Regions from separate parts of the Eubacterium maltosivorans genome, predicted to be linked through region 2. Evidence: a T-box and tRNA genes for the amino acid it is inferred to sense, from the RefSeq annotation. Region 2 holds a T-box; the other holds one or more tRNA genes.
The links. A T-box is a leader RNA that pairs with one kind of tRNA and senses whether it is charged. The one in region 2 lies ahead of thrS (threonine--tRNA ligase), so its partner is inferred to be a tRNA-Thr.

Region 1 (5,529 bases), 1.5 Mb from region 2:
CAGCTTTGTGATTGTCGGCAAAAACCCGGTGATGGAAGCCCTTCGCTCAGAACAGCAGATCGATAAGCTTCTGATCCTCAAGGACAATAAGGACCATGTGCTGGGCACGATTGCCGAAAAGGCGCGCAAGCGGGGGATTGTGGTCCAGAGTGTGGAAAAAATCAAGCTGGAGGGTCTGGCGGACGGACAGCCGCACCAGGGTGTGGCGGCGATGATGGCGCCCTTTCCCTACAGTAGCATGGAGGATGTGCTGGCAAAAGCTGCCGCCAGGGGCGAGGAACCCCTTGTGGTGATCTTAGACCACCTGACGGATCCGCATAATCTGGGCGCGATTATCAGAAGCGCCAACCTCTGCGGGGTTCACGGCGTCATTATTCCAAAGCGTCGGTCAGCGGGCCTGACGGCCGTATCGGTCAAGGCGTCCTCAGGCGCGGTGGCCCATACCCCCATTGTCAAGGTCGGCAACCTGACACAGTGTATTGATGATCTGAAGGCAAAGGGCTTCTGGATCATGGCGGCGGATATGGACGGGGCGCCTTATTACAAAAACGATTTTAAGGGCAAGCTGGCCATCATCATTGGCAACGAGGGCAAGGGGATCAGTCCCAATGTGAAAAAACAGTGCGATTACAGCGTTTCGATTCCGCTTTACGGCGACATTGATTCTTTTAACGCGTCTGCCGCGGCGGCCATTATCCTGAGCGAGGCGGCCAGACAGCGCCACCAGTAGGTACGGTCTGTTTCGGACCGTACCGCAGCAGGGCGCGGAACCGTACAGGATGAAGGGAGGTGTCAAAAATAAAAACCTATCTGATTGTCGATGGCTACAACGTGATCCATCACTGGGCAGAGATGGAAGGGCTGACAGAATTCAGCCTGGAGGAGGCCCGTGAGGATCTGATTGAGCAGTTAAACAGCTACAGCGGGCTGATGGGCTATGAAACGGTTTTGGTTTTTGACGCCTACTCTCAGGAAAGCGGCCCGCGGCGCGAGGAAATACGCGGCCGTATCAAGGTGGTTTTTACCGAGAAGAATAAAACCGCGGATACCTATATTGAAAAGCTGGTATTCAGCCTGCCTAAGCCCTACACGGTCAAGGTGGTCACCTCAGACTATACGCTTCAGCGTGTGGTGCTGGCGGGCGGCGGGGAGCGGGTCCCGTCCCGCGAGCTGATCCAGGCCATGCGTGAGAGCGCGAAGCAGGTCAGGAAGCAGTACCGCAGAACCGAGAGCGATACCCGCAACAAGCTGGAGGACTATATGGACGACGAGGTGCTGGCGGTTATGAAAGAACTGAGAAAAGGAAATGTGGAGGATTGATGGACAAGGATCTGGAACTTGTGAAAAAAGCCCAGAGTGGTGATAAGGAAGCAGTGGTGGCCATTGTAGAAAAATACCGCTGTGTGGTGACGCAGAAGGCCCGGCCCTTTTACTATATCGGCGGCGACCAGGAGGATTTGATCCAGGAGGGCATGATTGCACTGCTGGGCGCTATCTGGGATTACCGCGAGGACCGCGGCACAAGCTTTAAAACCTTTGCCGGACTGTGTGTGGAAAACCGGATCAAAAGTGTGGTCACAAAGGCGAAGCGGCCGAAGCACAGCCCCATGGGCGATACGGTCTCACTCTACTCACCCGTTTCAGAGGACGACCCGGAGACCACGCTGCTGGATCTGGTGGCCTCCACCGCGGCGCTGGACCCCAATGAGGAGCTGGTGACCCGCGAGGCTGTGGAGCATTTCAGCCAGGTGGCTAAGAGCGAGCTCTCAGAGCTGGAAAAGCAGGTACTCTATTATTACCTGAAGGGCGCGTCCCACCAGGAGATCAGCGATAAGATCGGCCGGTCAAAAAAGGCTGTGGACAACGCGATCCAGCGGATTCGAAAAAAAATCTAAAAATTTTAATAAAAGGGCTTGACTATCCTATCAGAATAGAGTATCATATAGAAGCTGTCGATGTTGAGTCCAAATTTGCAAAGTGAATTTGGCAGCACGCATAGAACGTTAGCGGGCGTGCGGTAACGAGACAAACGCAAATGATACGGAAATTTTCCTGAAAGGTTATAAAATTTTCGAAGCATTTGTGATCCTTACATGGGGAGATGCCCGAGTGGCTAAAGGGGGCGGACTGTAAATCCGTTGACTGAGTCTACGATGGTTCGAATCCATCTCTCCCCACCAACGTTTTGTCCAAATTTATGGAGTAAATTTGGTAGTGCGCATGGAGCGTTAGCGGGCGCACGGCAACAAAACTAACGCAGATGACGAAGCAATTATCCGATAAGGATAATCGAATTGCTGAGGAATCTACGATCCTTTATACATGCCCTTGTAGCTCAGCAGGTAGAGCACCACCATGGTAAGGTGGGGGTCTCCGGTTCGAATCCGGACAAGGGCTCCATCAATTAGTATTGAAGCGACTTTCAGAAGTCGCTATTTTTATGCCTTGGAGCGTTTGCCCTAAAATTGTCCGAAAGGTAAAATTTTTAGATGTCCGAGGCTTTTTTATAAAAGATTGGGGGACAGTGTCTGGCGGTGTTTAAAAAAGGCGGCCGGCGGGTATATATATTTTCGAACACACAGACCTCTTATTTTAACGAACAATTCACTCTCCCAATTTTCTCTCGCGAAGCCCTGGCCCAGACGGCCGGGGCTTCGTTTCTTAAGAGAAACCGTATTTTCTTAAGGCGATTTGACAAGGAGTGTCGGGTCGGTTATACTAGGAGTGTATTTAAGAGAGTATCAATTGATTTCACATATTTTTGCAAGTCGTTTTTGTCTACTTAAGTTCAATGTAAGCTTGGTGACAAGAGGGTTTGCAAAAATATGTGTTTTTTTATTTTACGATTGCGAATATAATACAGTTTCTAGGAGGTACCACAATGAATAATGGTACAGTTAAATGGTTTAATGGCGATAAAGGTTTTGGTTTCATCTCAAGAGAAGACGGCGACGACGTATTCGTACACTTCTCATCCATCGTTGGCGATGGCTTCAAGACCTTAAATGACGGCGACAAGGTAACCTTTGACACCGAACAGGGCCCGCGCGGCCTGCAGGCTAAGAACGTCTGCCTGGCGTAGTCTGCCACCGATTGATCAAATTTTAAGCCGGATGCTTCCGGCTTATTTTTTTTATCCCAATTTTATTTAAGTTTTGGAACAAAAAAGCTTGAAACCCCCCGGATGCTATTGTATAATATGCTGAGTGAAGCCGTCCGGAATATGGAAAAAACGGCGCGCATCAAATCGTATCTATTTAAATTAATTTATAATCTTTAAGGAGATAACAAAATGGCTAAAGAAAAATTTGAAAGATCCAAACCACATGTTAACATTGGTACCATCGGTCACGTAGACCACGGTAAAACCACATTAACCGCAGCAATCACCACCGTATTAAACAAACGTTTCGGAACCGGTGAAGCGGTAGCCTTCGACAACATCGATAAAGCACCAGAAGAAAGAGAACGTGGGATCACCATCTCAACCGCCCACGTCGAATATGAAACCGACGCCCGCCACTACGCACACGTCGACTGCCCAGGCCATGCCGACTACGTTAAAAACATGATCACCGGCGCAGCCCAGATGGACGGCGCGATCTTAGTCGTATCCGCAGCAGACGGCCCAATGCCACAGACCCGTGAACACATCCTGTTAAGCCGTCAGGTAGGCGTACCATACATCATCGTATTCTTAAACAAAGCCGACATGGTCGACGACGAAGAATTATTAGAACTGGTTGAAATGGAAGTTCGAGAACTGTTAGACGAATACGAATTCCCAGGAGACGACACACCAATCGTTATCGGATCCGCTTTAAAAGCCTTAGAAGATCCAGACGGCGAATGGGGCGACAAAATCGTCGAACTGATGAAAGAAGTAGACGCATACATTCCAGAACCCGAACGCGACACCGACAAACCATTCTTAATGCCAGTAGAAGACGTCTTCTCCATCACCGGCCGTGGTACCGTGGCAACCGGTAGAGTCGAACGTGGCGTGGTACACGTCGGGGACGAAGTCGAAATCGTCGGGATTCACGAAATCAAAAAGACCGTTGTAACCGGGATTGAAATGTTCCGTAAGCTGTTAGATGAAGGCCGCTCCGGCGACAACATCGGCGCCCTGTTACGTGGGATCGACCGTACCATGATCGAACGTGGACAGGTACTGGCAAAACCAGGTTCCATCCACCCACACACCCACTTCACCGCCCAGGTATACGTCCTGACCAAAGAAGAAGGCGGCCGCCATACCCCATTCTTCGATGGCTACAGACCACAGTTCTACTTCAGAACAACCGACGTAACCGGTAATATCAAATTACCAGAAGGCGTCGAAATGGTCATGCCAGGGGACAACGTTGAAATGGAAATCACCCTGATCACCCCAATCGCGATCGAAGAAGGTTTACGTTTTGCGATCCGTGAAGGTGGCCGTACCGTAGGTTCCGGCGCCGTTGCTAAGATTATTACAGACTGACGCTGAGTCCGGTAACGAAGCAAATGCAAATTTTTCAAAAATCATCCGAAAGGATGAACAGGATTTTTGAAATAATTTGTAAACCAATTTAAAAAGAGAATAGAATTTAGAGGATCAGGCTTTTTCGAGCCTGATCCTTTTTTTAGTTGATCGTTGATAGTGGATAATGGATAGTTGCGGAGCAAACGGCAGCCTTTGGCTGCGTTTGATGGAGGGCGCTGGCAGTGTCGTGGCTGGCTTGATTTTATGTCCGCAATTTAAAAAAGCCTCCCGAAATCCCGAAAACTGTTTTCAAACAGCGAATTCGGGATTTCGGGAGGCCTTTTTACGGGATAAAATTAAAATTTCAGTTGCGGACACTGTATTGCAAACCAGATAAAAATGGTCGACGCCAAAAAAAGAAACCCGGCAAAGCCGGTGTTTCCACCAAAACTATCCACTATCCACTGTCAACGATCTTCCCGCCGGCCTTTCCACGATAATTCTCCATTGTCCATTCTCAATTCTCAATTGACAACGCCTTCTCCATTTTAACGTGCCCAATCCCCAGCTCCACGAAGGGCTCACTCACCGTCGTGTAGCCCTGCTTGTGGTAAAAGGCTTCAGCAGTCTGCCTGGCGTTGAGAACGATGCGGGTAAAGCCCTGAGTGGCGGCGAAGCTTTCGGCAAAGGCGACGAGCTTTGCGCCGAGGTGCTGTCCCTGCAGCGGCTGGGAAACAGCCACCTGGCGCATCTGGAGCGTGGCGCTGTCCTTTGGGATGAGCACCAGCACTGCGGCCAGCTCCGGGCCTTTGAAAATGCCGAGATGATAAGCATCTTTTTCGCCGCTCAGGTCCTCGTCATAGAGGCTCAGCCCCAGGGGCCTGCGCAGCAGGCTGTCCCGGAGGGCCAGCGCCTGATCATAATCCTCAGAGCCGTAGGCGATGATTTTTCGCAGAGTTAAATTTGAAAACATGGTGATCTCCTTTGATGATAAGGTGTTTTTATTATATCACAGCACCCGGGCAGTTCATAACGCAAAAATCAAAAAGCGGGCTGTGCGT
Region 2 (5,529 bases):
GCCAGTGTACCACTTCAACGGCCGCTTTGCTCGTCATTACGGAACGCTTAACCCGTTACTCCTACGTCTATAAAATGCCGAATAAAAAACAGGAAAGCGTCAAGGCCTGTCTCGATGATCTGGAACAGACCTTTCATCATGCTTTCCCGCTGGTTTTTAAATCCATTACCATGGACAATGGCACAGAGTTTATCAATCAATCTTTGATTGAAGGTTCCATACTAAATGAGGATTTTAAGCGCACCGTTGCTTATTACTGCCATGCTTATTCTGCTTTTGAACGCGGCAGTAATGAAAACTATAATCGCTTTATCAGGCGTTTTATACCCAAAGGGGCTAACATCGCAAAAATAAGCAAAGCTACTATCAAAGAGATTACCGACTTTATCAATAATTATCCGCGGAAAATGTTCAAATTTCAAAGCTCTAGCTATTATCTTAAGAACGCCCTTTCGGATTTGAACTTATTGTAATTTATTTCGCGTTTTGACTTGCAATTCAGCAATTAATCCAGAACCAAAGATTTTTTTGCGATGTTCTGAGCAAGACGATACTTGAACTCGTCAATTTTTAAAGTTTCCTGTTCACCGGTATCACGGTTACGGATACTCAGACGTCCAGATTCAACTTCCTTATCACCAATGACCAGCATATACGGAATCTTCTGCATCTGTGCTTCACGAATACGGTAACCGATCTTTTCATCCCTGAAGTCAATTTCTACGCGAATGCCTGCTTCTTCGAGTTTTGAAGCTACTTCTTTTGTGAAAGCGTCATGAGCATCGGATACTGGAATCAATTGTACCTGTACCGGAGCCAGCCAAAGCGGAAATTTTCCGGCAAAGTGTTCGATTAAAATACCGAGGAAACGTTCAATACTGCCAAAAATGGTACGGTGCAGGATAACTGGGCGATGCTTTTCTCCATCGCTGCCAACATAGGTTAAATCGAAACGTTCCGGCATCTGCATATCTAACTGAATCGTACCGCACTGCCATGTACGGCCAATGCTGTCTTCCAGATGGAAGTCAATCTTAGGACCATAGAATGCGCCGTCTCCCGGGTTCAGCTGATAATCCATCCCTTTGGCCTCCAATGCTTCGCGCAGCGCATCAGTTGCAACTTCCCAGTCTTCATCATTACCAATGGCTTTCTCAGGTTTAGTAGAGAGCTCAACCTTATATTTAAAGCCAAAAATATCATAGATTTCATTAGCCAGGTCGATGATTCCAATGACTTCATCCTTTACCTGATCCATTGTCAGGAAAATGTGCGCGTCATCCTGAGTAAAGGTACGGACACGCATGAGGCCGTGGAGCGCACCGTGAAGTTCATGGCGGTGTACCTGTCCCAGCTCACCCATACGCAGTGGCAGCTCACGGTAGCTGTGCTGTCTCGTTTTGTAGACAAGCATGCCGCCCGGGCAGTTCATTGGCTTGACAGCAAACTCCTGTCCATCTATTTCAGTAAAATACATATTTTCCTTATAGTTGTCCCAGTGGCCTGAACGTCTCCACAGATCAGCGTTCAGCATAATCGGCGTCTTGATTTCTTTATAGCCCTTTTTCATATGCTCGCTGCGCCAGAAATTTTCAAGCTCATTACGCAGAACCATTCCCTTAGGATGGAAAAACGGGAAGCCTGGTCCCTCTTCATGCATTGAGAAAAGGTCTAACTCCTTACCCAGCTTACGGTGGTCTCGTTTTTTAGCTTCTTCCAAGCGCTGTAAATATGCATCAAGCTCCGACTTTTTAGGGAAAGCAATCCCATAGACGCGCTGGAGCATCTTGTTATTGGCGTCGCCATGCCAGTAAGCGCCAGCAAGACTTAAAAGCTTAAAGGCCTTGATCTGAGATGCGTTTCGTATGTGTGGGCCAGCGCACAGGTCAGCCCATTCACCCTGTCCATAAAATGAAATAACCGCGTCCTCTGGGAGATTGTTAATCAGCTCGGTTTTATAGGTCTCACCCTCTGCCTCTGCCCATTTCAACGCATCCTCTCTGGATTTGGTGTAATACTCAATTTCGGGCGCTTCCTTAACAATTTTTTTCATTTCCTTTTCGATCTTTTCAAGGTCTTCAGGTGTCAAGGTATGCTCTAAGTCAATGTCATAGTAAAAACCATTGTCAATGGCTGGACCAATGGTTAACTGTGCTTCAGGCCATATCCGCTTGATGGCCTGAGCCATGAGATGGGATGCGGAATGCCAGAAAGCGTGCTTTCCGCCTTCAGAATCAAAGGTCAATAAATTTAATGTGCTGTCTTCCGTTATGGGCTTGCGGATATCTACCAGCTCACCATTTAATTCACCGGCCATTGTGTTGCGCGCCAGACCCTCACTGATATCCTTCGCCACATCATAAACAGTGATTCCAGGTTCATACTGTTTAACAGAACCGTCTTTTAAAGTTATGTTCATAAGATTACCTCCATAAAATTGATAAGTTTAGATTGATCAAATAAATATTTTTCTAAAATGGAACGAAATATCAAAAACGTCCCATTGTCATAGACAATGGGACGTTCGTCACGCGGTTCCACCCAAATTGGCATACATAGTATACCCACTCTGATGCTGATAACGGACAGCGCTCCGGTACTGCATTTGACAGCCAACTCGTGGGACGGTCTTCAGTTAAGGATTGGCTGCGGCAATCTCAGCACTATGCCTGCTCTCTGTAACCTTCGATTAACTTACTCTTCCCAGTCATCATCTTTATATGTTCAATTTATACACAGTATACCCCTAAACGCCGGAAGATTCAATACCTTTTTGAAATATTTATGTAAATTTAAATGATTTTAAGTTAAACTTGAGGATGGACATTTATAAGCGCCATCGTTATAATACTATAATAACCAATCATTCTATAAAGGAGCGATCATTTTGGATCTACACTTTTTAATTGGCCCTTTGGTCGGCGCCGTTATTGGCCTTATCACCAACGGGATTGCCATACGTATGTTATTCCGGCCACTGAAGCCTGTCAAAATTTTAGGTTGGACTCTTCCCTTCACGCCAGGGATCATTCCAAAAGAAAAAACGCGAATCGCAAAATCTGTGGGGGGCGTCATTGGCTCTACACTTGTAAATGAAGAGGTTCTGAGCCGCGGACTCCTGTCACCGGAAATGGATGCTAAAATCAATGGCTACATCGATTATAAAATTGAAGCCTACAAAGACAGCCCAATAACCATTCGCGAAATTATTATCCACTATACCGATGAAGAAAAAACAGAAGCGTTGGCGAATACAACCACTGAAAAAGCAACCGCGCTGCTTTTTCGTAAGGTATGCCAGATGGATGTCGGCGATATGATTGCCGATGCTGCGATGGATGAAATCAAAAATAATTCGTTATTTTCAGCTTTTTCTTTTATGGTCAGCGATAACACCATGATCGGCATCCGTGAAAAACTCAGAGATACTGTCAACAACATGGTTTTTGAGCGCGGCGAGGAGATGATCGGCAATCTGGTAGACCGCGAGAGTCATGAAATATTGGATTACAGCATGGCTGAGCTTTATGAGCGTTTTGGCTCAAGTGTGCCAAAGGTAAAGGAGAGTCTGCTTAAGGCCTATCACAATCTGGTCGAAAATAATTTATCCAAGGCTCTCACTGCTTTGGATATTCCCCAGTTAGTAGAAGATCAAATCAATGGATTTGACGTACTGGAAATGGAAAAAATTATTTTAAGCATCATGAAAAAAGAATTGAATGCCATCATATGGCTTGGTGGTCTGCTGGGTATGATTATGGGATTCATAATGAATTTCTTTTAAAGCAAAAAAACGGTTCTGGAAAAATGACAGAATCGTTTTTTTATTGCTTTATTTTTTTCCAAAGGGGTATTCTAAAAAGAAAAACCTTAAGGAGTGATTTCAATTCTAAAAGCCATCAAAAATTTCTTTAAAGCCTTACCCAAAACATTACCAGCCATTGTCTTCGGTTTATTTCTTATGGGAACTGTTACTCTGCTCTTTGGAAGAAACAACGCAGTTATCGCACTTGTTTTTCTTTTATACACCCAGACGATGGTTAAAAACCGTCTGTCCGTTGTCAATATGCTGCTCGATTCCATCTGGTTGGTTGGCTATGCTATTTTAGGAACTTTGGTCTCCATGCACTTTGTTACATTGATTACTATAGGATTTTTCCTGATTTTTTTTCTGATCTATGCCGATGCCAATGAGTTTTTGAAAACAAACTACTACATCCCCGGTATGGCGTTTATCCTTGTACAAATCAGCCCTGGAACACTGGCCGATCTTCCGATCCGTATTTTAGCACTCCTTTACTGCCTGGCGATCTGTATAACAATGAGTCTGATTCTGCAAAAACATCCCTCAAAACCCGCCTTTAATCCAATTGTAAAAGAAGCGCTCAACTGCGCTGGCGCAGGGTTTAAAATGCTGGGACAAAAAAGAAAATCTAAAGATGAAGCCGTTGATAAAAAGCTTGATGCCCTATCGCTGGAGCTTAGCAGCGATATTTATCCAGCTGTTTTCAGACAAATGGGCCTGATGAACGGCAGTCAAAAATATACCTATGGTTTGATGCTCTGCCTTGAACAGCTCGGGCAAGTACTACAATCCATCGGCACTTCTGAAAAAGCGCTTTCAGCCATTGATGAGACTCAGTTTTCTGTTTTAGGCGCACGGCTGGAAGCTGCGGAAGAGCCCAAAGCATTGTCGGCCGATTTACAGGCATTTTTAAAAAAGCCTTCGCTGACCCATAGCCGGCTAAATCAAGAGCTTCTGCTGATTCTGGAATCTCTCAGGGAACGGCTTCTGGATGATTGTCACAGCAGCGATCTGAACACTTCTATTAAACAAGGGCTTAGGTATAAATCCCTTACACTTCGCCGCCGGTTCAGCCTTGATTTTTTTCAGATGCGTTTCGCACTCCAGACAGCTGTTATTGTAACAGTTTGTACCGTCACAGCACAGTTTATTCCCCATTGGTTTAGTATTCCTCTCAATGAATGGCACGGCTACTGGATACCGCTTATGGGATATTTATCTTCCAGCATTTATATTCGTGACACACTAAAAAAAGCTGCCTATAAGGTGATCGGTACAATTCTGGGAATGATATTTTTCGTTCTTGTCACACAATATATTCCCGCCTCAATACGCCTGCTGCTTACCGTTGCAGTCGGTCTGGTCTTTATGCTAACCATAAAAAGTTCAATTGTCAGCACCATAATCAGCACACAAATGACCGCCGTTATGTTTTTACCCGAACTGGGCGTCATGGATCTGGTATTATTCCGGGTATTCTGTGTTATCGGCGGTGTGTCCATCGCTGTACTTGGCGGAATTTTCATATTCAGAACACGCAAGCAGGATGTTTTCCGCTATGAACTCACCAGCCTTTTTAAATCGGATTTGTTTATTCTGTATAATCTGTGGAATCTTGCTGAAAAACGGGAGACTGGACCCTTACTTTATGAAAACCTGTTAAACCTCCATCTGGTCAGCAAGCAGCTGGAAAGCCTGGCAGAAGAGCAAAAGCTTATACCAAA

Region 1: it encodes a tRNA-Thr, which carries the amino acid that the T-box ahead of thrS (threonine--tRNA ligase) is inferred to sense. The anticodon was not compared.

Annotation. Positions count from the first base shown of each region.
Region 1 covers NZ_CP029487.1:2,169,352-2,174,880, reverse strand. The annotation lists gene rlmB (23S rRNA (guanosine(2251)-2'-O)-methyltransferase RlmB) at 1-730, shown strand, start outside; gene CPZ25_RS10465 (NYN domain-containing protein) at 790-1,320, shown strand; gene CPZ25_RS10460 (sigma-70 family RNA polymerase sigma factor) at 1,320-1,895, shown strand; tRNA gene CPZ25_RS10455 (tRNA-Tyr) at 2,096-2,180, shown strand; tRNA gene CPZ25_RS10450 (tRNA-Thr) at 2,325-2,400, shown strand; gene CPZ25_RS10445 (cold-shock protein) at 2,882-3,082, shown strand; gene tuf (elongation factor Tu) at 3,293-4,486, shown strand; gene CPZ25_RS10435 (GNAT family N-acetyltransferase) at 4,986-5,441, opposite strand.
Region 2 covers NZ_CP029487.1:713,556-719,084, forward strand. The annotation lists gene CPZ25_RS03540 (IS30 family transposase) at 1-473, shown strand, start outside; gene thrS (threonine--tRNA ligase) at 506-2,419, opposite strand; T-box leader at 2,514-2,720, opposite strand; gene CPZ25_RS03550 (DUF445 domain-containing protein) at 2,888-3,784, shown strand; gene CPZ25_RS03555 (FUSC family protein) at 3,962-5,529, shown strand, end outside.